Regions from separate parts of the Teredinibacter haidensis genome, predicted to be linked through region 4. Evidence: predicted binding sites of a transcription regulator. Region 4 holds the regulator's gene; each other region holds the start of a gene.
The links. The regulator LexA, encoded in region 4, represses DNA repair genes until DNA is damaged. The targets are predictions, from matches to a motif close to ACTGTNTNTANANACAGT.
Positions count from the first base shown of each region.

Region 1: imuA (translesion DNA synthesis-associated protein ImuA) is a predicted target of LexA. The motif match lies at 2,148-2,165, and genes of this name have one in related genera.
Region 2: dinB (DNA polymerase IV) is a predicted target of LexA. The motif match lies at 2,478-2,495, and genes of this name have one in related genera.
Region 3: H5715_RS02430 (error-prone DNA polymerase) is a predicted target of LexA. The motif match lies at 2,865-2,882, and genes of this name have one in related genera.

Region 1 covers NZ_CP060084.1:633,176-638,165, forward strand. The annotation lists gene H5715_RS02645 (Y-family DNA polymerase) at 1-1,311, opposite strand, end outside; gene imuA (translesion DNA synthesis-associated protein ImuA) at 1,314-2,129, opposite strand; gene H5715_RS02655 (ArnT family glycosyltransferase) at 2,266-3,726, opposite strand; gene H5715_RS02660 (ROK family protein) at 3,841-4,725, shown strand; gene H5715_RS02665 (DsbA family oxidoreductase) at 4,728-4,990, shown strand, end outside.
Region 2 covers NZ_CP060084.1:38,544-43,533, reverse strand. The annotation lists gene H5715_RS00195 (ExbD/TolR family protein) at 560-976, opposite strand; gene dinB (DNA polymerase IV) at 1,245-2,309, opposite strand; gene H5715_RS00185 (hypothetical protein) at 3,372-4,151, shown strand; gene H5715_RS00180 (hypothetical protein) at 4,242-4,838, opposite strand.
Region 3 covers NZ_CP060084.1:584,093-589,082, forward strand. The annotation lists gene H5715_RS02430 (error-prone DNA polymerase) at 1-2,851, opposite strand, end outside; gene H5715_RS02435 (hypothetical protein) at 4,170-4,990, shown strand, end outside.
Region 4 covers NZ_CP060084.1:1,960,229-1,965,218, forward strand. The annotation lists gene nagZ (beta-N-acetylhexosaminidase) at 1-728, opposite strand, end outside; gene H5715_RS07720 (DUF6763 family protein) at 1,126-1,446, shown strand; gene H5715_RS07725 (hypothetical protein) at 1,531-1,935, opposite strand; gene H5715_RS07730 (dihydrouridine synthase) at 1,940-2,215, opposite strand; gene lexA (transcriptional repressor LexA) at 2,399-3,001, shown strand; gene H5715_RS07740 (SulA-like leucine-rich domain-containing protein) at 3,014-3,448, shown strand; gene H5715_RS07745 (hypothetical protein) at 3,519-3,767, opposite strand; gene H5715_RS07750 (DUF6586 family protein) at 4,114-4,602, opposite strand; gene topA (type I DNA topoisomerase) at 4,605-4,990, opposite strand, start outside.

The DNA.
Region 1 (4,990 bases), 1.3 Mb from region 4:
AGCTGTGTCTTCGCTGTGTTGGTCAACGGGGAGGGATAGATTACTGTGCTCTGGTAAATGGCTGTCGCGGTAGGCAATTTTAAACAGGGCGTTGTCGCCAAGGCGAGCACGCAACTTGGCGGTGGTTATCGCAAAATCCTGCTGCAGCTCTATTTTGTTTTTGGCCTCTTGCCCGTCGAAGTTGAGTGTTTGTCGCGCGTCGCCGATGACGTGTGTATTGCGGCAACTGAGCTCCAGGCTATCCACTTCAAATGTGAGTGTGTGTGCTTCCAGTTGTATTTGGCTGAGTTCCAACCATAGTGGCCATTGGCTTTGCGCTTCGCTGGTAAAGACCTGAAACTTTTGTTTGTTGTGATAGATATCCATCAGAATCCATTCGATTTTCTGCGATTGTTGTTGCCGTTGTTTCAGGTGTTGGCTCAGCTGTTGGAGTAAAAATTCCATCGGTTGAATTAGTTGTTCGATATTGGAAATAGGGTAGTCAAATTGAATGCTATCGAAGAAAAATTCTTTGGGCTGATACATTTCAGCAGGTTTTTCAAAAAGGCTGGGCTGGTTGAGTTGCTGATCAAAATTAAAAAGGCCCATTAATAATCGTGAAAAATTCTGCCCCCAGCGTTTACGGATACCGGCAAGGGATTGCTGTTCTATTTGTTGGGCAATATCACCGAGGGTGCTAAAGCCGGATTTATCCAAATTTGCGATGTGGCCGGCTAATTTTTTGGCTTGAATAATGTTTTGTGGGCATAGGGATAGTCGCTCAATAGGGCTTGCGTGGAGCTGTGTTAGGAACGTTTGGCGATCTTCGTTACCGCTGATAACTTGATTGGTATAAGACAAAACCCAGGCGGCGGTTGCGCTGTATCCCAGCCCCAGGCGGTAGTTGTGAGGGCTTTTTTTTAGCGTGTCTTCCAGCCGTGCGATTAAATTCAGTAAGCCTTTAAATAGGGTTAATGAACGTGATATTTCGATAGTGAAACCGCTTTGGGTGGTATCGCTGGGTAGGTGTTGCTCAATATAAGGCGTGAACAGGTAAAGCTGTTCGGCGAATTGATCTAATACGGCTTCTTCCTGCTGCTTATCTCTTTCCAGCCGTTGGCACTCGCACAGAATTTGAGCGGTTGTTGGCGACATGCTTAATGTCACCCCTTGTTTTTCTGCTTGCGGATTACAACAGATAACGTTCTGTTGGTCGCAGACGACGACTGGGGTGGGGTCTTGTTCGAAAAAACCAAAAACCTCCAACGGTAATTGGGGTAGGCGAATAGCCAGCCAATATTTTTCCTGGCGTTTGGGTGCAGCATTTTTCATCGTTAGGAGTATTGCCGCTTTAACTTAGCTTGCTTGCCGGCGGGAATAGACAAAATATTCTGTCGGGGTTGGTAGCTGGTAAGCAGCCAGTCGTTGGCGGCGCTGGGAGCGCTGTTGCGAGGTTTTCCTCCCAGTAGACGGTGCGGTGGTTGAGGCCGCCAGTGTTTAGACAGCGGCAGGCCCAGTGGTTTGCTTTGTTGGCGCAGTTGCCCACGTTGCTTCAATAAGGTGACATTCAATGTCTGTTTGTCTAAGGCTGCTATCAGCCGCAGAGCTGCGGGGGAACTTTGCTGTATGGCTTGGCTTGAACGGAAGAGAATGTAAAGACCCTGTCCATCGCTCGTCGCCAGCTGGCATTTGCGAAGTTCACTGTAGCTGAGAGCCTGCTGCGGTTGCCAAGCCAGTACCAGGCCGCAGCTGCGGGCTCGGGCCAGTTCGATAAAAGAGGAAATAAAATCTGTTTTGTTACGAGCCCTTACAATGAGCAGTTGTTCTACCGGAATGTCGTTTTGTTTTAGCCCCTGGGCAAAAGGTAGCGCGGGGGGGTTAAGGAGAATGGCGTATTGTTGCGCTTGCAGGCACGCTTTTAGTGCCGGAGTGAACAGTAGCCAATCGCCATGCCCTGCTGCTGGTTGGCATATTTCAATCAGACTGGCTGTGGGCCAGCCCTGATCAAGCAGTTGCCGGTTAAGCTCTGGGTGGCCGCTATCCACAACGTTTCTGGCTTTGGAGCGCTGTCCTTGTCCGCGCCAAATGTCACTGCGCTGGAGGAGTTGTTCCAGTGTGGGAGGCTTCGGTTGGGTGGGGGGAGTTTTCATGCTGGCTAACACACTTACACTGTTGTTATATACAGTACTCCTGTGCGTGTGTTATGGCAAGTACAACTTTTGCGCTGGTCGAAGGGCTCTGTCAGTTGTAAACGGTATATTCAAAGGTTTTAAGTGCTGACAGGCTTTAATTCAACTGTACCCTGGCCCAGTAAATGGTCAAAAACATCGAGTCCATATAGTGGTAGGGTTGCACGATGGTTTTGAAGCTAAGTGATTGCGATTTGATGGCGTAATTGTCTAAAAGCCAGTTTTGAAAGTGTTTGTCTTCACAGTTTGGTGTGATACAAAGCACGATGCCTTCACCCTGAAAAGGCCTGGTACTTATGTCGAATTCCGGTATGCGGACGGCGGTTTGTTTGAAAACGGGGATGGCGTTGCCGCCGAGCATACGGGTTTCTGCCAGAATAAAGTTGGCCTGTGGGCGTTGGCTCTTTAGTTCTGCCATAACCGCAGGGTAGGGCATATTGGGGCGGTTGGATTTATCGGTTTTTTCCGCAATCAGGGTCCTTAGGGGGAGGGCAATTGCGACGAGAAGAGCGAGTCCCAGTCCCAGTCCTATGTAGGTATTTACTGGCCATTTTTTTTGAGGCTGCGTGAAATAGGCAGCCACGATAGGAGTGAAAAATAACAGAGGCTGGTACCAGCGATCCTTAACTTCCTGTGCGCCTGTGACAATAACAAAAAACGCAACCACAATACCGACTGATACAAGCAGGGCAAGGAGAAATCGACCGTAAAGGGATTGCGCTGTGGTGCTAATGTGTATTTTGGGTGTAGCAAAAAACAGTAAAAGGGAAAATAGCCACAGCGGTGAAATATAGGCGAGTCCCGATGTGCCCGCTTGGGTCAGGCCAGTAAAAATATTACCGGAACTGGCTTCGATTTTATGAATACTGCCCATGGCTATGCCGTAGTGATTTAGAGCCCAGAAAATATGGGGGCTTGAAATCGCTATGGCGATAGCAATACCCACAAATACGCGCTTATCGAAGATCAGCGATCGAAAAGCCGGTACGTAAAAAACTGCACCAGCCAGGGCTGCAATAAAAAATACATAGTTGTACTTACTGATTACCCCCAGGCCTATAAGTAGGCCCATAGCGGCGTAATTAAAAATGCTGAGCTTGCTCTGAAGCCTGAGGGTTTGCAGCAGCGTCGCGGCAGCCAAAATACTCACCAATACCGAGTGGGTTAAATCTCTTTGAGACTCCCAAATAATTTGAGGGATAAAAACAAGGCCTATTACCGCAATAACTTGTTGGCGAATAGATAAATTAAGCTGTTTGCCTATGCCGATAAAAGTACCCGCAAGCAGGCTTAATAGCAGGGCTTTAAAAACCAGTAATGTTGCAAGGCTGGGCTGGGTAATGCTGAATAGGGTTTTGGTGATATAGGTGTATAACGGTGGCTGTGCGCCATACCCCAGCTGAAAGGTCTGGCTGAGGATTAGTTGTTCTGATTGGTCCAGGTCGGCGGTGCCAGACAAGCTTACTTGGGTCAATGCATTGAGAAAAAAATACAATACAATGGCACCCCACAGCCAAAGCAGGTGCTGGGATGTGTTTCGCTTTATCTTGTGTGTCATTGCAGAGACTTATTTAGATAAATGGGCGCACATTTTTAACCGAAGCGGAATATGGGTCAAGCCAAACCCTTTAGCGGTTCTACTGTTTTTTTTGCGATGTTTTAAGGAGATTTTATGACCAGACTATACGGCGCCATAGAAGCTGGCGGGACTAAATTTGTGTGTGCCGTGGGCACCGGGCCGGAGGATATTAAGGATATTCGCTTTCCCACCACAACACCGCAGCAAACGCTACAGCGGGCCGTCGATTTTTTTCTGCCTTACCGTCAACAGTTGGCGGCAATCGGTGTGGGTTCTTTTGGGCCCATAGATTTACATAGGGATTCGCCATCTTACGGCTGTATTACCTCTACACCAAAGCCCGGTTGGGCTAATACCTCTGTGGTGGGGGCTTTAGGGGCCCATTTTGATATTCCCATTGGTTTCGATACTGATGTTAATGGCGCGGCGTTGGGGGAGGCCAAGTGGGGAGCCGCTCAGGGGTTAGACGATTTTATTTATCTGACTATTGGTACCGGTATTGGTGGCGGTGTGGTGAGTGGTGGCCAGTTGGTGCACGGGCTGGTTCATCCCGAGCTTGGCCATAGTTTTTTGCCAAAATTACCAGAGGACGGTTACAAGGGGCGGTGTCCCTACCATGGCGATAGCTGCTTTGAAGGCCTAGCGGCGGGCCCTGCGATAGAGGAACGCTGGCAGGTACCGGGGGCCGAACTGGCGGCAGATCATCCCGCGTGGAATATGGAAGCTGAATATATTGCCCTGGCGTTGGCGAGCTATTTTTGCACGTTGTCGCCACAAAGGATTATCTTGGGCGGAGGCGTTATGGATCAAAGTCATTTGATTTCCATGGTGCGAGAGAAAGTACAGAAGCGGTTGAACGGCTATATTCAGCATTCGGCTATTCTAGATGACATTGAAAACACCATAGTACTTCCGGGGCTGGGTAGTAAAGCCGGCATTCTCGGTGCGATGGTTCTGGCGCAACAACTAGAGGGGTAAACGTGTCCAAAATCCAAATAGATCATTTTTCCGATGTGTTATGTATATGGGCCTATGTGTCGCAGATTCGGGTGGACGAACTGATATCCGAGTTTGGCGACAAGGTGGAGGTCGCCTTTCATTTTTTCCCTGTCTTTGGTGATGTGCCGGGGAAAATTGAAAAAAATTGGAGTCACAGGGGTGGGGTTAAAGCCTATAGCTCCCATGTACAATCGGTTGCCGATAAGTTTGATCATGTATCGATTCATCCGGATGTCTGGGTGAA
Region 2 (4,990 bases), 1.9 Mb from region 4:
AAACTGAATGTTTAAAACGTACTCCAGAGAAATAGTTGCAAGTACTATCCCCTACGGCGTTTTTACCCTACGCTCGGCTGCTCGCAAAAGGCAAAAGGTTCCGTTTCCGGAAAATAGAAGCGTGCGCCGCCCCAAAGCTGCCATGACGATGTAGCTGTAAACGTGCTGTTACGTTGATACCGATCAAAGCTCGGCTCCTGGGTCGCTTACGAAACATCTAAGGCCGCAGCCATAATAACGTTTCAAGCCGCTACCCTTGCTGAACCACAAGCCCATCGTCGCTGCGTATTAAAAGAGCTAGAGACGTTTTCACTGGGATCAATATCGAAGTACAAGGTATGAAACACTGGTCCCGCCAAGCGAGGCGCCTCCGCAGGCGCTCGAAACCAAAAACAGAAGAAGTCTTAGAAAACCAGTAGATATGCGGATCAATAAGAACATGCGTTGTGAATAAATAAAGGGTTGGACAACAGCACAGTAATCGCTGCAAATTCGAACCAAAAAAAAGCCACTGAACAGTGGCTTTTTGCTTTTAGTGCTCTTTAAGACGCGACGCTAACTAATTCTTTCGCGGAATTAGGGACACATCATAAATGTTTGCTTCTCGCGCGGCATCGGCAATCGCGACATAGGAGGCCGTGGAAGCCTGCTCATGGGCCATAACGACCACGCCACCCTCTGGGCTTTCAGCGCTTTTCTGTGCGATCAGGGAGCGTACGGAGCGGATATCGACACGACGCTGGTCAATGTAAATTTCATCGTTAGCGTTGATCTGAACCAAAATACTCTTACTTTCGGTTTCGGGAGGTGGCAGGTTTTCGGTGTTTTCTGGCACATTCAAACCCAGCGATTTTTCTTTGATAAACGATGCTGTCACGATGAAGAAGATCAGCATGATGAACACCACATCTAGCATTGGTGTCAAATCAATCTCAGCCTTATCTTCGGCCGATTCAATGCGTTTTCTACGACTCACAATTTATTCTCCACATTCGATAATGAAATCGCGATCTCTGCCGAAGCGGAGACTCGCTGCCAGTATACAGCGAAAAGCGATTCTATTGCCCTAGAGAGTAGATCAGCTCCATCACAATCGCAATGTATTGCTGTTGTGCAGCAAAGTTGTCTTTCCCGGCAATCCGGCATTCTACACGATCTTTTACCTGTCTGCTCGTCATTTAAGTTGTGGTCGTTTTTTGCTCGCCCCAAAACGAAAAACTTCTTTTTGGGGTCTTAGCGCTCTTTTAAAGGGGTAGCAATATCTGTTCGGGGCAGCGTTCGGACTGAGCAAACCGAAAGCCTACTCCCAGCAGCCGTATCCCCCGTTTCTGCCGGTACCACGCTGCCAACAATAAGCGCATAAATTCCGGAGCTTCAAAAGGGTCAGTAAGATGTGAAACCTTCGTTTCCAACACCGTTTGCTCAAAATTATCGAATTTTAGCTTCACAAATTTTTTACTTATCGGATACTTATTTGATAATTTTCCGTAGCGATGCCGGAGGCCAGCAATTAATTCGTCCAAATAGCCAGGCACCTGAGCAGGATCAGAGATATCTTCCGGGTAAGTTCGCTCAATACTCACGGATTTTCGTATGTGGTGAGGCTGAACACAACGACTATCTATGCCTTTACTCATGTCCAGTAGCCTTTGCGCAAAACAACCAAATTCCTTCGCCAATGTATTGGGATCAAATTCCTTAAGGTCTTGACAATTCAGCAATCCATATCGGGAGAGCTTACGCTCAGTGGCCGGACCAACACCGGGAAGTCTCGCCAGAGGAAGCTTACTCACAAAGGGTGCCACCTCATCGGGGGGCACAGCAAAAAGTCCATCCGGCTTTCTCCAGTCACTGGCGATTTTTGCCAAGAATTTAACGGGCGCCACACCGGCAGAGACACTAATTCCCAATTCCGCTCGAACGACCTCCTTTATATTTCTGGCAATCAACGTTGCACTACCTTTCAACAAATCACAGCCCGAAACATCCAGGTAGGCTTCATCAAGAGATAGCGGCTCGACGCACTCGGTATAGCGATGAAAAATAGACAGCAACTGCGATGACACATGCCGATAAAGTTCGATATCGGGCTTTACGATAACCAACTCCGGGCACAATCGTTTCGCATAAGCAGAAGCCATCGCCGATTTCACGCCATATTGCCTGGCCAAGTAATTACAGGTTGCAACAACGCCCCGTCTATCTGGCGCGCCGCCAACCGCAACGGGCAGCTCTGCAAGTTTGGGGTTTTTACGTATTTCCAGCGCGGCAAAAAAACAGTCTGCATCTATGTGGATGATTTTTTTCATTTTCAAGCGACTCTTAACGAACTCACGGCTCAACAAGCCCGCTCATATAAAATATGGGCGCCAACAAGACCGAATGCGGTACGAGCCTTATCGGCGACAAACATCGTCAACGGACAGCAATGGTACTTCCCACTCAAAACGTCTTTTAGGCTAAACAACACACATAGTACTGTTTATTAATACAGCCCGCAAAGGCTATTTATTCCTACCTGGCAGGCCCAAAGACAATCTAAATTTTCTCTCACGCCCAAGCGCGTCTGCCGTCTAAGCGTGCGATGCTGGCAACACCGCCCGCCTCTACACATTAAAACCCAAAAGAGTGGAAGCGCCTTTCAATAACGCATCCAGTAAAGGAACACTTTGTATTACGTCCATACACACTAGGCTGAGCAGCGCATACACAGGCTTTTTCAAAAACTCCCGGGTATTGAGCGGTGACCTTTACAAAGCATAAAACGGGATTTGAGAGTGTTTCAACAACTATTCTAAATTTAGATATGAATAAAAATGCGAAATAACCGATTTTATGTGTCAAACCGATCTCGACGGACATAAAACAATTTCATTTCGCCATAGAATTACAAGGTCAATGTGGAAGTCCCTTAAAGAGGTAAAGTCAATCCTATTAATTCAACGTTAAACTACTCCATACGAATGGGAATACTGATTATTTTCTAAAAATTCAGTAATTCCACCGAAATCGCGTTTATGCGTAAGTGTACGAAGTTAATTACAGTCTAAAACAATGCTACCAACCACAAAGGATATTAGCGTTTCATTAAAATATCGCTGCACAACTAGCGAATTTTTGAGTTCTACATTTAGTTCACGCATTTGCTTTAAGTAAGTGAAATTTCGGCACCCAATTAAACGCTTTTATTTAATATGGATCCGCGTAAAAATGCGAAAAATAGTTAAACAGGCAATGAAAATCTTTTTTTTATTAAAAAACACTAAAAAAGCATGCTAAATCGATGAAAAAACTTGAATTTTTCTTGTTATTTCGTAATGTAGTGCTACAACTTTCATAAGTACAACCAACAAAGGGTAAGGGTAATTACTATGGCCGCTAGAAAAGCAAAAGTTGTCGATTCTGTCGCCGCGCTAGAAAAGGAACTTTCAGCGTTAAAGGGCAAACTGGAAAAAGCTCGTTCAGCAAAGTTAAAATCTGCTGAAGCAAGCGTAAAAACTGCCACAATTCAATCAACATCTGCAGCGAAGAAAGCATCTACTGCGAAAGCAAAAGTCGCCTCCATTCGAGCCAAAAAGAAATCGGCTGCTCAAACCAAGCAATTGGCTGCAGCAAGAAAAGTAGCTGCGGCTACATCCGCCGCCGCCAACACTATAAAAAGTACATTAACTGAGGCAAAAACAGCCCTCGCCACAGCAAAAACTGAAGCAGCTCAAGCCTCGGCACTAGAAAAGGCCATCGCAAAAGAGGAAGCTGCATATATAAAGAAAGTTCAAATAGCTGAACAATCCGCTGCAAAGAAAGCGGCTGCCGCCGCTAAAGTTGCCGCTAAAAAGGCCGCAATCAGAGAGAAAGCTACCGCTAAAAAAGCCGCTATAAAAGCCAAAACTGCTGCAAAGAAAGCTTCTATCGCAGCGAAAACCAAAGCAAAGAAAGCAGCTGCAAAAGCGAAAACAAAGACAAAGGTAAAAACGGCTCCTAAGGCTACAACCAAAGCCGCACCTAAGCGTCGTGGTCGTCCTGCAGCCAAGAAAGCGGCTCCTAAAGCTGCGGCCAAGCGTCGTGGTCGTCCTGCGGCCAAGAAAACGGCCCCTAAAGCTGCGGCCAAAGCAGCTCCTAAGCGTCGAGGTCGTCCCCCCAAGCAAGCATAACTAGCATCCCGCTTTAAAGAAGGCGCCTAACGGCGCCTTCTTTTGTTTTGAAACTCAGATGTTTTGAAACTCAGAAATAACGTTTTCAGTCTACTTTCGAGGTTTAATCACCACCTCTGCCGATTTATCCGTACCAACCCGGCATGTTGCCCGATATTTTAAGGGTGTGCCTGCAATATTTTTTGCATCGAATTCCATAATAAATACCGCACTGTCGTCATTAAACTCCAACGGATTGGCTTGCTCTGGGGTATGAAGCTGTAACCCAAGCATAAATATCGTTTGTTTTTGGAATTCGTCCAAGCAGGACTCGCGGTAATCCTGTTTACGCTTTTCTTCTAACATCCTTAGCCGCTCAACCTCTTTTACGCTTAAAGGCCCTTCAGTGGGAGCTTTATGCGTAAGCGTTTCTTTGCTCACGCCATCAACCATTTCGTTGTAACTCAAACCATCTTCGCGACGGCACTGTATTCGAAAAATGGGGCGATTTTTGCTGCTTTGCTCAAAATCGAGTGTTCCCCGTAAAACTTCAACACAAATATCCAAGTTTTCTGCAGCCTGAGCAGACTCTTTTAAATCCAAATAATACTTGTGGTATTTAGCTGGCAACCACAATCTTTCTTCGTTGATTGCTACTGCAGGCATAACATAAAGTATTCCTATAAGCGAAATCAGTTGCCAATTCATCGCTTTTAGGGCCTCCCTATACCCGAACATCAAACGTATAGCCAAATAAAACCTGTAAATTGTCTTCATCTTATTCAATACCAAATCAATAACTAGGGCACGTCAAATACCTGCAAGCATCGAACATCCACTTCATTAATATTAGTTGACTT
Region 3 (4,990 bases), 1.4 Mb from region 4:
CCGTGCCCGGCCTTTGCCTGCCAGTGACTAAACCCGCTACTTGAACAAAGCGGCCGTTACTAATGTTGTGCAATTGGTTTTGTCTTTTACAGCGATTAAAAGGAGATGTCTCACGCAATAATGCCATGGGATGAATTCGCAGGCTGAGGCCGGTTGTTTGGTAATCCTGGCTGAGATCTTTTTCAATAGGGGGAGCAGATGTGAATAACGTTTCCTGTGAGTTTTTTGCGGAGGCTTCCAGCAGCGGTGAATGCGGCTCTATGGCGGCAGCTTGCCAGTGGGCCTGATGGCGGTTACCGGCAAGTGAATGGAGCGCATCGGCAGCGGCTAGCAGCTGCAAATCGACCCGGCTTAGCTGGCTGCGACGAGCTAACTCTTCCAGCGAGCAAAAAGGGGTACTTCCCCGGCTGCAGGCAATGCTTTTGGCTTTTTCTGAATCCAGCGATTGTATACGGCAAAAACCCAGGCGGATTGCCCAGGGGGATGCCTTTTGGTTACTGGCTTCCAGAGTGTTCTCGTATTCGCTGTGGTTAATATTAATCGGTAGTACAGAAACCTTATGCCGCCGGGCATCCTGTACTAATTGTGAGGGGGAATAAAATCCCATTGGCTGACTATTTAACAGGGCGCAATAAAAAGCTGCCGGGTGATGACATTTTAGCCACGATGAGGCATAGCATAAAAGCGCAAAACTGGCGGAGTGTGATTCGGGAAAACCATAGCCGCCAAAACCTTTAATTTGTTCGAATAGACGCTGGGCAAACTCTAGTGGGTAACCATTATTAAGCAGACCTTGAATAAATTTTTCTTCAAACTGCAGCAGGTTGCCATTTTTCCCCCAGCTGGCCATGGCTCTGCGCAGATTATCGGCTTCGCCACCACTGAATCCCGCAGCGACCATCGCTAAACGTATGGCCTGTTCTTGAAAAATGGGTACACCTAAGGTGGATTTAAGAACGGCTTCAATCTCCGGGCTTTGATAGCTAACAGGCTCCAGGCCGTCGCGCCTGCGCAGGTATGGATGCACCATATCGCCTTGAATTGGGCCGGGACGAACAATGGCAATTTCAATCACCAGATCGTAAAAATTTCGGGGACGTAAACGTGGCAGCATGGACATTTGTGCGCGCGATTCAATTTGAAAAACGCCGATACTGTCCGCAGCGCAAAGCATATCGTAGGTATCTGGATCTTCGCGGGGAATGTCGGCCAGGGTTTTAATGACTGGGTTATACCGGTGTACAGTTTCCAATGATTTTTTCAGCGCGGTGAGCATCCCAAGCGCCAGAATATCCACCTTTAACAAGCCCATGGATTCAAGGTCGTCTTTATCCCACTGAATGATCGTGCGCTCCGGCATACTGGCATTTTCCAAGGGTACAAGATCACTAATTTTCCCCTGCGTAATCACAAAGCCACCCACATGCTGAGACAGGTGGCGGGGAAACCCGAGAATCTCTTCCACCAGAGAGAAAAACTGTTGCAGTATTTTTTGTTGCGATTGTAAACCCGCCGCTTCTATGCGTTGAATTAAATCGCCGGTTCTATCCCACCAGGCCAGAGATTTTGCGAGATGATCAACGAGAGCGGGCTCCAGCCCCAGCGCCTTGCCGACATCGCGAATGGCACTGCGGGAGCGATAGCTGATAACCGTCGCCGCCAAGGCCGCCCGCTGGCGAGTGTATTTCCGGTAAATATACTGAATCACTTCCTCCCGTCTTTGATGCTCGAAATCGACATCAATATCCGGTGGTTCGTTGCGCTCCCTAGAAATAAATCGCTCGAATAAAACATTAATTTGTCCCGGCGCAATTTCGGTAATAAATAGGCAGTAACAGACCACCGAATTGGCTGCCGAGCCGCGCCCCTGGCAGAGAATGTTTTGCGAGCGGGCAAAGCGAACAATATCGTGTACGGTTAAAAAGTAATATTCGTAGTGAAGTTCTTCAATCAGCGCCAGTTCTTTTTGCAGAATGGCTTCGGCAAATTCCGGCACACCCTGGGGCCAGCGCTGTTGCTTGCCGTGTGCCACCAATGTGATCAAATGATCGATGGGCTTGGTGTGGCTGGGCACCAGCTCTTGTGGATACTGGTAGCGCAGCTCGTCCAGAGAAAAAACACATTGCTCTGCAATAACGTGAGTTTGGTCAATCAGTTCTGCTGGGTAGAGGGCGTAATACGCTTCAATGGGTTTTAGGCAGGCTTCGGCATTGCTACCCGCTCGGGTTCCCAATTCCGACACGCTGGTAGTGTGGCGGATCGCCGTAAGTACATCCTGCAAAGGTTTGCGCTTGGCATCGTGCATCAGCGCCTGGTCGCAAGCGACCATGGGAATACGATATTTTTCGGCGAGCTGCTGCCAGTGTTCGAACTGCATAATCTCGCCACCACACAGCTGGTGACTTAACCCTAACCATAAACGCTGGTGAAAAGCCGCCTGCAGCGTTTTGGCGAAAAGGACATTGGCGCTTGCAGGGGAGGGTAGCCAGATGATTAGGCAGCTTTGCAGACGAAAGCGCAGGTCTTCCATATGGGCCTCGTACTCTCCTTTCGGTGCGCGGCGGCGAGCGAGAGTAATAAAACCGGAAAGCTCACTGTAAGCCTGCCGATGGGGAGCAATAGCAATAAGGTGGCAGCCGTTGGAAAGATGGAAGCGGCTGCCCACGATAAGCGGGATGCCAGCGTCTTTTGCGGCTATATGGGCTTTAACCGCGCCAGCCAGTGAGCATTCATCCGTAAGGGCGATAGCGCTATAGCCCAACTCTTTAGCGCGTGTCACATACTCATGGGGGTGAGAGGCGCCCTGGAGGAAGGAGTAGTTACTGGTGGTGTTGAGATGAGCATAAAACATAGGGGGTTCGATAGCTGTATTTATATACAGTATAGCGTAGTTGGGTCGCGGGAGGTGACAGCTGACAGAAATAAAGTTGCCGGGCTGAAGTGATGTATCGGCCCTAAAGGAACGGCGATTCTTACGGCAAGGCTCCTCAGAGCATTCTTCATATCGCCTGGGTCTTTTCCCTGCAGCAAAGAATGACGTAAATCTGTCCAAAAGGGTAGTTGGAAAAAAGTCGGCGCCGGATGTTGGACGAGCACGATTCTGAACTAGCAACTACCATCTTCGATCGATCAAGGACTCTGGTATGTGCCAATGCACCAGACACGCCAAGAGGAAACCTATAGTCATGATCCCCTATATTGAATCACCTAATACGTCGATATCTACACCCTTAAGTAAATGGCAGTGGCTAGAAGCTGTTAATAAAGCCATAAACGCTTTGAGCTACCCGGTGAATCTCATCCCACGGGAGTCAAAGTGCTGGTAGGAACGAACTACATTTAAAATACGGTGGTAGTTTGTTAAAAATCCGGTCACATATTGAATTAACGAGCGCATATGTCTTTCATACCGTTTTGGCGATGGAAATGCCGAAAGGAGTGTGTGTTAATTGAGCTGGCGCAACTACCAGCATAGGAGAACTTATATGCTGAAGCTAGAGTGAATAGAGCGTGCCTGTTGGTCACAGCAACATAAAAGGCAATCTATGCACTCAGGCCGTAAACGGGCCAAGCGGGCGCACGGGATAGCGAGCAGAATGTGAGCGGGCTTCGTAAATGTGAAAGGTAAAACCAGAGACTCTACTCTGATGCCTACCTTCGGTAATTGATAGTCTAGATGATAGCTCTACGGCTTTTCCCGTTTGTCTTCGATAAGCTTGCTATTGTTAACCTGGCCAAATACACAATAAAGCTGGCTCGCCTTCTAACTGCAGTTGGAGTGCAAAAGCCACAAAACTACTTGTAGCGATCCGCTATAAGCCGTGAGCGTAGGATTTACAGGGGTTTTGGGCGTACCCATTAAATAATGCACGCGTTGAAAGGCGGTATTTCGTCGTAGTTAATACGGCGTTTTACATTATAATAATATTGTTATGCCCCTAGGCCCAGAATCTCGGTAAAGGATGAATATTAATATCACGTACATTACGACCTGGACAAAGGACAGCGTTTTTCTTTACCCTCTCGTCCTCTCACTTTTTTCAGCCTTGATATTCTGGTTGGTGTTCTCCTTCGTGCCGAATCGCAGGAGGCATAGCAAGATTAGACCCTTGGTCGAGTTGGACATAATCAATGTTCGAAGTGAGTTGTTTGCTCTGTTCGATTGCATCATGAGAGAAAAGAATTTCTCACCATCAAATTTCCAATCTGAAATTCGATCGGGATTGCTCTCTGCTGAAGAAGTCGAGCTTGGCCTTCAGAATAAGTCACTTAATGAGCATTACTTGTACGACCCGGAGATCAGCACCCAAATGTTAGTTGTGGGGCGTGACATCTTCAAGCGCTCAGAGACTATAGATCGGTTGATAGATAAAGCACTAAACTTAAGTCAGTTCGTGAACGCGGATGAGATAATTCTACTTGAGCGAATCAGAGAAAACGTACGGCGATATGACTTTGGTGAGAAGGCGGTTGAGAAGCGTCCAGGCACCAAGATTGGTGGCAGTCAATACCTTCCAGTTATTCCGAACATCTCATACAGAAAGAACAACTTTTCAGAACTTTACTCGCTTTATTTAGAACTACAAAGACTCATTATTAAGCACTTTAGGTACATGGACAGGAATACTGCAATCCACAATGTTCAATATCTTTTCGGCGCAGGCAAGTACAAAGAGTGCATTGCATACGCTCGCGGATGTATTAAATTTGCACCGAACGACAAAATACTTATTTGGAACTACATTGCTAATTGTCTGTACAAAATAGGCCTGAAGAAATCAGCATATCGAAAGCTTTATTATATTTACAAAGACAGGCCCTACAATGGCAGCCTAGTTTCATCTCGGTCCGTCTTGGAGAATTTCGTCAATGACACCAAGGCTGTAGAAGTGCTTTTAAGAACCCATTCTGAAGATGAGTTTGAGCAGCTAAAAACAGTCCTGCAGCAAGAGCGATTGCAACGAGAATGTTTCCTGAAGAAAAATAGGCT
Region 4 (4,990 bases):
TTTTGACGCAAATACTCTTTCAGCCACCAGGCCGAAAAACCTACCGGCAGCGCGTCTATTCTGGGAAATTGAATGTGAGCAGGCATAAGTGCATTCGTCCTGCTCAGGAGTGACCTAAAAGGCCCGATATCACGCTGTTCAAGCTCATCCAGAGTTCTATCATCCACCGGCAACTCCAAATGACTGTCTTCCTTGATACCGCCATGCCCTGGAAAATGCTTACCCGTCGTCGCCATGCCCGCCTCGTGCATGCCATCCATAAAAGCAGCGGCGAGGAGAGTCACATCTTCGGGGTTCTGACCAAAACTGCGATCGCCAATAATATCGCTTAGACCGCAATCCACATCTAAGACCGGCGCAAAACTAATATCCAGCCCGGAAGCCAACAATTCCGCTGCCGACAGCCAACCAACAGATTTAGTAAGCGCAAGCCCACGCTCAGAGTCTCCTCTAAAAACAACACCCAATTGCTGCATGGCAGGAATGCGCGAGAAACCCGAACGAAAACGTTGTACGCGACCGCCTTCGTGATCAACCGCAACAATCAGTGCGGAATTCACTCCACGAATACCCTGCACCAACTTTTCCAGCTGTTGGCGGTCTTTATAATTTCTTCCAAACAAAATAATGCCGCCAACCCAGGGGTTGGCAAGCATTTTTTTGTCTTCATCTGTTAATGTCAAACCCTCAATGTCGACAACAACAGGCCCCAAATATTTTTTCCCCATAGCTCTATAGCTGCCTTAGTCACTCTGTGAATTAGCGTGTTAAGCAATTGAGACGCAACGCAAGAAACGTATACATCGACCTACTTTCACTTACGAATAAAATGATTTCTCATTCTTATAAAACCGTAATTTCTACTATTCGCTTTAACAAACCATGATATACAATGCCCACTTTATAGACTTTTTTAATCTTTACGCTTTATTGGCTATAGCTCCGAATTTTATAGACGCTGTATTTAGGCTTAAAGAAAACCCAAAAACCTATTATTTTTCAATCTGTTACGGAACGAATATCAGCCCCACGCTAAACACGTACATTTTCACCATATTTTAACGAAACCAAGTGCGCAAGCAACAAGGAAGTGTTAGCTTTAACGGCATAGAGTGGAGGTTGGTTATGGCCAAGATATTTCCGATTATAGGTAGTTGGTTTCAAGATACGTCCAGTATGCAACTGTTTGAAATTGTTGCTGTTGATGAAGACAGCAGCACCATTGAAGTTCAATATAAAGATGGCGACATTGACGAGTTCGAGCTTGAATCTTGGGGGCAGCTAAATCTCCTTTCCGCTGCAGCTCCTGAAGATGCAAATGCAGGTTACGGTTCCTCCTATTCCGACACATGGGAAGACAGCCCAGATCATTTTAACAGCAACTATAACAACCCTCTTGAAATGATTGAACCGGAATCCTTTACCGGGTTCGACGACCTCCCCTAGAGCACCCTCTCAAACGGAGAGGGCCAATACAGCTACAGCGAAACCCGCCCTTCCACCAAGTATCGTAAAGCCGTTGTAACATCCTTAGTCACCACCCTTTAAACCGGCCTCTCCTCTACCTTTTAACACTTTTTTCTTGCGAATATGATTGAACGGATCGCCAACTTCCGTACTTTCGATAGACCCTAACGTATTGTCTTTGGTGCCATCAGGCTCTGAACTTTGCTTTTTCTCTCGAGTAAAAACAGAAGGAGGGAAATTAAAAAGATAGTAAGCGATAGATAGTAGCGCGATACCAACCCACTTGGCTAAATATGCCCAACTTAAGGACTGCGCTGCTCCAACCGCGAGTGAATACTCTAAATAATCATCGTGGACCATTGACACGATAAAGTAAGCGACAAACAGTAATATCGTCGAAAGAACCAGTCGCTTGTAGCGCCCCCACAGTACCGTCGCAACAAATGATTTTGCCAGAAACTTGAACATTTACTTAGGTCCAGAAAGACAGCCCAAGTGCCGCCAACAGTAACAAGATACTTTTATCCTTAAACTCGCTTTTAATTTTGTCTTCCTCTTCTTTGACGATAACTTCGAGAACATCCTGATCATAATCCTCTGGCTTTCGACCATGTAAATAGATACGGGTTTTTGCGCGCTCAATAGCCTTTTCGCGAACCCGTATATCGACGCGATCTTTGAGCTTCGCTAAACCAGCTCGTATACCACGTTTGCGCTTCAGTTCTCGCTGCTCTACACCATTAACCATATAGCACCTCCCAAGCTGACCCCAGTTTACCAGAGCAAGGTGTAAATGGTGCAACTTCAAGGCACAACAAAAAAAAGTTGCCTCCAGCAAAACACTGTATATAATGACAGATACTGTACATCCGAACAGACAGAAGAAACAAATGTACATTCACCTGAACTTTTATAGGCTCCGGAGTAAATCATGATCAAGCTTACCGCAAGACAACAACAGATTCTGGACCTGATCAAAACCCATATTCAAGACACTGGATACCCACCCACAAGGGCAGAAATAGCCGACATCCTGGGCTTTAAATCGGCCAACGCCGCTGAAGAACACCTTAAAGCCCTTGCCCGTAAGGGCGCGATTGAAATGATCGCTGGCGCCTCCCGCGGCATTCGGCTACCGGAAACGCAAAGCGGTATTCCCTTGGTTGGCCGAGTGGCCGCAGGTAGCCCCATACTCGCAGAAGAACATATTCAAGACTACTGCGATATTCCCAATGCTTTTTTTCATCCTCAGGCAGATTACCTGCTGACAGTTCACGGAATGAGCATGAAAGATGCCGGTATTCTTGACGGAGATCTACTTGCCGTTCACAAAACAGACCAAGTGCGTAACGGCGATATTGTGGTCGCGCGCATTGAGAATGAAGTCACAGTAAAACGCTTTAAGCGCGAAAGAAATCGTGCCATTGTCGAACTATGGCCAGAAAACCCCGACTTTGACGTTATAGAAGTCGATTTACGCGACGAACACTTTGCCATCGAAGGCATCAGTGTTGGTGTCATACGTCGAAGCTAAGAGGATCAGTTGATGGCAATTCCAGCGCCCCACACCCTACAGGCTACGCCCAAGAACATAGCCAATGCCGAGCTTCGAGACCAGAGCGCCAGCCTAACTGAAATCGTGCTTACCCGCTCACACTTAGGCGAAAACGACTACAGCCTTGTAATGCCGATGCTGGCCCACCTAAGCCAACAAAGTCAGACCCGATGGTTCACTTGGATTGCTCCAAAAGGCGTCACTAAAGGATTGTTAAGTCGTTACCGCTTTAATCTTGAGAAGGTACGCGTTGTTTACGCCGATACGCCAAATGATATTCTTTGGCTTTACTGGGAAGCACTTGCCAACGGCAATAGCGATACGGTGGTAGCGGAAGTCAGTAGCCTGACAGATTCTGAATTCAGCAAGCTTGAAAGCGCCTGCAACCAAGGCTTGTGCCGGGGTCTTACACTGAGATTTCGATAACGATCTGGAAGGTAAGCAGAGGAAGGGGCGTTTACAATTCACACGCCAAACCGATCAACGTATGCTGGCACTAATGAAGAATCATTCCCTCACCGCTTTTCTCTGCGTCAGTAACAGCGGCCATTTCGTCCTGAAGCTCACTCGCAGCCTCCAGCCCGGCTTCAATCATTGCCTTGGCGACATCGAGTTTGGCGTCATTTAAATAATAAAGCGATTCTTCAGAAAAGCGGATACGCACCAGCGGCTCACCCTTTTCATCGGCTTTCTGCAAAGCTATTTCACCATCTTCCAGCTCTACTATTTCGTACAAAGTCGACATAAATCCCCAAGTTCAATCACTGCTGCTTATTTCATTCTTTTGTGTGCCATGAAGTGTACCATTTTCTGTCCTCGCGAATAACCAATTGCCGCAAAATGCCTCGGGGAAGTTCTGATTAAGTCCAGGAATGTTGTGGGCTCTTGGCTTATTCAAGACCAAGGTAAATATTTACAGGAGTACGTCCGTCTTCAAAAAAGATAAGACAGAGATAGAGAAAACCCGGAGGCCTCATAACGCGAGGCCAAAACACCTACTTCCTGCGTTGCGGCTACTAGCGAAGAAGCTCGCCCTGTAAATGAACGTTTTGGGCTAACACAGAATAGTGCTGGACTTGGCCAGAGCTTCCCTAATGCTCGGATGCCAACTCTCGCTGCTGGAGCACCAAGGCTTTAAAGGCCAGGTAGATATTTTCCAACTCACTCACAGTTGGGGAGCTTAACGCCGTGGCTGAGCCGGTGCGGGCTATCACAACACTATCCAGAATATGTTCTGTAGGGGGAATTGCTTGTAGATTAAGCAGCGAGCGAAAAAGGAAGTTGAGCTTTGACAGCCACTCACCAGAGTTCTTCGCTAACAATTTAAGCTCCTGCAGGCGGAAATCAGCATTGGACAAATCAAGAGCATCCAACCAGGAGTATTCAAGACCTCCCGATAAGTTGGCCTCGGTTATTTCCCGTAGATAGGCGTTAATACCTAGCCGCAACTGTAATACCACAGCCTGCGCGCATGACGCCTTCAGCTGGTTTTCAGCATCCTGAGCAACATCTAATTGTTTGCGCACGTAAAGCAACTGCAGATCAACTGCTCGTCGACAATCTTCATCGAAGCTTGCCACGATTATTTTTTCGCAGCTTTTTTACTGGCTGGTTTTTTCTTTGCGGGCGCTTTTTTGGCTGTAGCGCGTTTTGGCGCTGCTTTTGCCGACACATCCCATTTTCCATTATTGTAAAACGCCTTCCAGCCGGTTGCCTTACCATCCACTTCCGACTGCACGTACTGCTCTTTGGTTTTGCGACTGTAGCGAACCAAAGTATCGATGCCATCCTCATCCTGCGCTGGAGCAGAAAACAAAAAGCGGTATTTTGGATCTATCTCGTCCTTGTGTGGCAGTAACTCCTTAACTCTTGGCGCGCGAGTTTCACGATTTTTCGGGAACTGGCTTGCGGCTAAAAATAGACCGCTCGCCCCATCTCGCAATACGTAATGATCGTCGACCTTCTCGC